One region of the Sulfobacillus sp. hq2 genome, then DNA from elsewhere that is predicted to be linked to it. Evidence: riboswitches for the same ligand, from Rfam matches in the RefSeq annotation. Region 1 holds a riboswitch; the other holds the start of a gene.
What was found. Region 1 has a riboswitch for cyclic di-AMP ahead of CO251_RS07015 (LysM peptidoglycan-binding domain-containing protein). Riboswitches for the same ligand answer to the same signal wherever they lie in the genome.
Positions count from the first base shown of each region.

Region 2: another riboswitch for cyclic di-AMP. It lies ahead of CO251_RS01550 (peptidoglycan-binding protein); the one in region 1 lies ahead of CO251_RS07015 (LysM peptidoglycan-binding domain-containing protein).

Region 1 is NZ_NWUL01000031.1:24,574-27,772, forward strand. It holds gene CO251_RS07010 (NUDIX domain-containing protein) at 1-108, shown strand, start outside; gene CO251_RS07015 (LysM peptidoglycan-binding domain-containing protein) at 226-1,380, opposite strand; cyclic di-AMP (ydaO/yuaA leader) riboswitch at 1,392-1,538, opposite strand; gene codA (cytosine deaminase) at 1,851-3,128, shown strand.
Region 2 is NZ_NWUL01000011.1:93,647-96,845, reverse strand. It holds gene CO251_RS01555 (class I SAM-dependent rRNA methyltransferase) at 1-1,115, opposite strand, end outside; cyclic di-AMP (ydaO/yuaA leader) riboswitch at 1,404-1,549, shown strand; gene CO251_RS01550 (peptidoglycan-binding protein) at 1,553-3,094, shown strand.

The DNA.
Region 1 (3,199 bases):
GTCCAATGGGTGCAGCCGGAGGAATTGCCTCCTCAAGACCAGTTTCACCCGGGACATTATGACCGCGTTGTGAAAGTGCTTGATGGGGCGATTGGCGTGATGGATTAGAGACGCCGAAGGTTCCATACCCCTTGTGTCAAGAGACCAAAGTCCAAGACATGCGTAAGAAAAGAAGAGGAGAAGCAGCATATCGCTTCTCCTCTTCTTTTCTTAGTAAGGGCCCATTTATTGATTAACAAAACCTGCCCCGTAATAATGGTCGACATAAAAAGGCGCATCAAGGTTGGAAACCATGACGGTCTGACCGGGAGCTGGCGCTTCAATAAAAGCTTGGGAATATCCAAGAGATGGATCCGAACCAATATATATACCGACGTGGGAAGCACCCGGGCCGTCAGTGCTGAAGAATACAAGGTCCCCGGGTTGTAATTGCGACTCTGGTATCTTAGTAACATAGTCGTACTGGGCCCAACTGGTGCGGGGCATGGGAATTCCGTTTTGTTGGAACACATATTGCACCAAACCAGAGCAGTCAAAGCCAGTAGCCGGAGAAGTGCCTCCCCAGACGTAAGGCACGCCCAAGTACCGTTCGGCCGTTTGCACAATGGCTTGTCCAAAACTAATGGAAGCATTTTGGGCAGGCAATTGAACAGCAGCGCTCGTAGAAGCCTGTGCGCCAGAAGGAATCGCGAGGACTTGTCCTACGTTTAATACATTGGGGTTACTAAGATGATTGTACGATGCAAGAGTCTCCCAAGAAAGTCCGAATTGCTGCGCAATTCCGGCCAAAGTGTTTCCCGCTTGTACCACGTATTCGCTACGATTTCCGGAGGCGGAAGGCGCTGGAGCCGGTGTTGATGGGGCTTGCGCGGCAGGACCTGCGATGGTCAACACTTGACCGACACTGATGAAATTGGGATTGGATAAATTGTTCCAAGACATCAGTTGTGATACGGTAACGTGAAATTGAAAAGCAATTCCGCCAAGCGTATTTCCCGGTTGAACGGTATATGTTGACCGTGCGTCTGTGAACGGCAAGGCTGCGCTTGATACTGCGGTTCCGCGGTCAGCACCACCGTACCCAATGGTCAATACTTGTCCAACACGAATTTCATTGGGGTTGGCGATGTGGTTCAAGGTAGCCAGCGCTGATACAGTCGTGTGAAACTGCCACGCAATGCTGCTTAGGGTATCTCCGGGTTGTACGGTAAACATACGCGCCGACAAATACCGCGGCGTTGCGCTAGCGGAAGCTGCTGCCAGCGTGTGGGGAGAAGGGGAAGTGTAGTGAGATGTTGGAGACATTCCCATAGCGAATGGGATTGCCATTAAACCCACAGCCATACTGGCAACCGCTTTCTTAGACGGCAATAGATTCAAGAAATAGGCTCCCTTCCTTCGGGTATTGCCTTCGAGGTTAGTTCGCTGGTTCGGGCTGAAGGAGCCCTACTGTCCCAATTGTGACAGATTCACCCTGGATTTTGGTCCAGTAATCCCCCGTACGTAATTGTGCAATTACGATTCGGCGTCGTGGAGTCGCCGAAACTATACGAAAAACCGGTGATTTTGTCATTCCATGCCAAAGGCAATAAAGTGCCAAAATTGGCGATGAGAGACCAAGAAATGAAAATATAGTCCTCAGTCTCAAAATTATATATATGTGGAAGAAAATTCCAGGAGGATAAAAGCGAGGAGTATATAAATAATAACAGATAATAGGACTAGGTGCCAAGGCCATTGTTCCTCGTAAGGAATATTTGGCTTTTAGGCTCACAAGACAAGGATTTATAGAAGTTGTGCGTTAAAATTTTTTGTCGGGAGAATTTTGGTGAGAGGGGACAGGCAAAGAAATGGACGCGAGCGGCTCATTGCGTATTGCAAATGTTCGAATAGAGGGCGATTCGGAATTGCGTCAGGTCGTCATAGAAGAGGGGGTGATTCGGTCCATTCAACGCCAAGACAAAAATTTTGCAGCTGATTTAGATGCCGAAGGTGGTTTGTTGGTTCCGTCTTTGGTGGATCCGCATGTGCACTTGGATGCGGTGCTGACCGAGGGCTTTCCCGCACCTAATTACAGTGGGACTCTTATTGAAGGCATTGAGCGCTGGAGTCAGCGCAAACCTTACTTAACCGAAGAGGACGTTATTACCCGAGCGGAAGAGGCGATTCGGTGGCATATGGGGCAGGGCGTATTAAAAATTCGGTCGCATGTAGATATTTGCGATCCGAATTTAACGGCGTTAAAGGCGTTAATAACCGTTCGGGAACGGGTCCGCGACGTCGTGACCCTGCAGTTGGTCGCTTTCCCGCAAGATGGCATTTTTTGTTTTCCCGACGGGCCGGAGTTGATGGACGAAGCAATGCGGTTAGGGGCTGATGTCGTAGGGGGAATTCCGCACTACGAATGGACAAGGGAGGATGGCATTCGGGATGTTGAGTATGCATTTAAACTTGCGGAAAAATATGATAAGCCCATTGATATTCATTGTGATGAGACCGACGACGATCAATCGCGTTTTGTCGAAACGATGGCCAAGCTCGCCTACGAGCGGGGATGGGGACAGCGCGTTACGGCCAGCCACACCACGGCGATGGGTTCATATAACGACGCCTATGCGTTTAAATTAATTCGTATTCTTGCCCGGTCTGGAATGGCTATTGTCGCGAATCCGCTCGATAACGTGGTCCTGCAAGGACGATTTGATACCTACCCGAAACGCCGTGGAATGACACGCGTAAAGGAATTGATGGCGGCTGGGGTGCCTGTCGCCGCGGGCCACGATTCGATTATGGATCCCTGGTATCCGCTTGGCACCGGCAGTCAGCTATTTGTCGCATCCATGCTTGCGCATGTGGGGCAACTGACGGGTACCGAAGAGCTTAAGCAATGTTTCAACAGCATTACATATGCAGGAGCTCGGGTTATGGGACTTGAGGATTATGGTGTGGCTGAGGGTAAAAAGGCGGATTTAGTGATTTTTGATGTCCCCACCTCAACGGATGCGATTCGCCTGTTGCCTCGTCCAAGGTGGGTAATCGCTGGCGGGAGAGTCGTGGCGTCAACACCGCCGATGACAACCGATGTCTTGTGGAACGGAATCGAACAACGAGTGTCTTATTTACGATAAAGTAGGACGACATATACCACGTCCTTAAGGGGGCATGGCTTTAGCGCCAGATATTGCTAGAGCTTGCCCCC
Region 2 (3,199 bases), on a different contig from region 1:
GGCAACATCGGATGGTCGAGTCCTTGGCCACGTATTTCCAAGATCTTGACCACGCGTTTAGCGTCTTTCGCCGCGTCCCGTACGACTTCAATAAACTGCGCTTCGGACATATGGTAAGAGCAGCTGGAGGTCACCAGGATCCCCCCTGGTTTCAGCAATTTGATGCCCCGTAAATTAATCTCTTTGTAGCCCCGGATCGCCCCAGCCACTGTATCTTTGGACTTCGTAAACGCCGGCGGATCCAAGATCCCCAAATCGTATTGGGGTCCTTTTTCACTTTCTTTCCTCAGCCAGTCAAACGCATTGGCGGTGAGAAATTCCACCTGGTTCAACCCATTCGCCGCTGCGTTCTCTTGAGCGCGCGCCACCGCGTTCTCATCGATATCAATCCCAATGACAGATTGCGCGCCGTGTTTGGCGGCTGTAAGACCAAAGCCCCCCGTGTGGCAAAACGCATCAAAGACTTTCCGGCCCGCAGCCAATTCCCCGGTACGCCGACGATTGGGATATTGGTCAAGAAAATGGCCTGTTTTCTGGCCGTCTGCCAGATCCACTAGCATGACCACATCATTTTCTATGATATGGACAGGGGACACCATGGTTCCAAACAACATGCGGTTCGTGCGCGGCAGTCCTTCTTTCGTGCGCACGGGAACATCCCCCCGCTCGTAAATTCCTTGGGGCTGAAAAATCGCGACAAGCTCGTCGACAATATCCGCGGTAAAGGGCACCAATCCCAAACTTAAAATTTCCACCACCAGCATCGGCCCATATTTGTCCACAATCAACCCTGGCAATTGGTCGGCTTCGGAATTGACAACGCGGTAAGCATCTTTATGCCCAAGTAAATCCTGTCGCATCTGCGCCGCGTCACGCACCCGGCGGCGAAACCATGCCCCATCAATCACGTCATGCACATCACGCGTGAGCAGACGAAAGGCAATTAGCGATGCCGGATTGAAAAACCCTTTGCCAACAAACCGTCCATTGACCTCGGTTAATTCGACCACCGTTCCTGGCGTTAAATCGGCATGATACATCTCTCCACGATATACCCACGGAGCCCCTTCAAGCACTCGGTGCGGTCCCGTTTTTAAACGCAGGCTCCCAGCCACAAAACCCCTCCTATTCATATCCTTAGGTAGTATAGGCTTATCGTGTGGCTTTTTACCACAGATTTCATGGGCATGATACGCCTTTATGTATCGTGTCCCTATTTTTCCTCTCTTTTCGCCCCAATATCCTCATATCTGTCGAAAATTCCCATTAGCCTTAGAATATGTCAATTTCGCCAAAGACTCCTGCTGTTACCAGCTAACGCTGTTTATCCCGGGACTATCCAGCATTTTTCGAGCTGACAGTATAAGCGCTGTCCCGTAACGTAACATGTGACGCGTATTTACGTGTTAATTCCGTCGAATCTCCTAAAAGGTGCTTCTTAGGAGTACGGAGAACCCGATGCTTTTTGGGGTGAATGATTCCGCCGGGAGTCAAGAGGACCTGTCCTCTAACCCGTCAGCTAACTCCGAAGACGCAGAACAGGAGCGAAAATATGCACAAACGTTGGATGGTGACGGCCGGAGCGGCTCTAAGTGGCAGCCTCGCACTCCTTGCCGTCGGACCCGCTTGGGCCGCAGAATTTCCCGATCTCACCATAGGCCGTGCCGGCGCCACCGTCGCCGTTGTACAACAGCAACTCAACGACCTCGGATATCACACCCCTGTAACAGGGCATTACACCGCGGCGACAGCAAGGACCGTGCGTGCCTTTCAAGCGCGCAATCATATTGCCATCGACGGCATTGCGGGTCCCATCACAGAAAAGACCTTGGTGAACGACCTAACTCAAGTGTATATGCCCATCAAGGGCTCACTCGGACAGCACATGCTTTCGCTAGGGGACTACGGTTCTGCCGTGACCACCTTGCAAGGTGATTTATCCCAATTAGGATACAATCCCGGTCCTGCCGATGGGGTCTTCAATCAACAAACAGGACGTGCCGTGCTTGCCTTTCAAGCGCACGCGGGTATTGCAGTCGATGAAGTAGTCGGTCCTCAAACGGTGCATGCCTTAATGGTCGCCATGGGCTATGCGCCGTCATCTTCCGCGGCCCCCTCCCCCTCATCAGGGAATCCGCCTTTAGCCCCTTCCACTCATAAGATGGTGCTAGGATATTACACGCAATATACGCCGCAGTCTACCGCATCGCAAACCAGCTTGTCAGAGAACCTCGGTAGCATCAACACGATTGCGCCGTTGTGGTACACGGTCCATGCCGATGGCTTGATCGGGCGCATGGGCTATCAGCGCGCTACGGTGCGTGCGTATGCCCAAGCTCATCACATTACGGTTCTCCCGTTAGTCACCAATGCTGGCGGTAATGACGCGATCCTGACGAACGCCAGCACACGCAGTGCGGTAGTCGCCGAGCTGACGCAATTGGCAGTTCAAGACGATTACCAAGGCTACAACATTGACTTTGAAGGTTTAAGTGCCCAAGACCGTTCTGGACTCAATGCCTTTATCCAGTCGCTCAGTCAATCTCTTAGCCCTTTAGGGAAAGAGGTCACGGTGGCCGTTATTCCCCGCACCTCCACGGATCCCTACGGACGCGCCTATGATTATCAATTCTTGGGGCAATACGCCACCAAAGTGGTCCTCATGACGTATGACTATCATGACATCGGCTCGGCGCCAGGGCCTGTCGCCCCTATCGGATGGGTCACTAATGTAGTCAACTACGCTTTAGCCCGCATCCCAGCTTCCAAGATTGTTTTAGGACTTGCCGCCTACGGCTATAACTGGTCTTCGGACGGCAATACCGTAGAGGTCCATGACGAGCAAGCGGTGAACCTGGCTGCCCACTACGGGGTGCCCATCACGTGGAATTCGACGTATGATGAAGCCACGTTTCAGTACCAAGCTGCGAATGGCACGACCCACACTGTGTGGTTTGAAAACGGCTATAGTGATGCCTTTAAGCTGGAACTGGCCAAACACGATCATCTCGGTGGGGTCGCCATTTGGCGCCTCGGCGATGAGGATCCGCACTTGTGGACCGTCATCCGTTCCATCTGGTATGGACAACAATAGCCCTTGAGCCAGCGCCATTGAAGTCAAACCCTCCGGATAACAGCCGGGGGGTTTAATCCATCGCTCAAACTCTTTGCCCTTATGACTGTGCTATGATACAGAAGA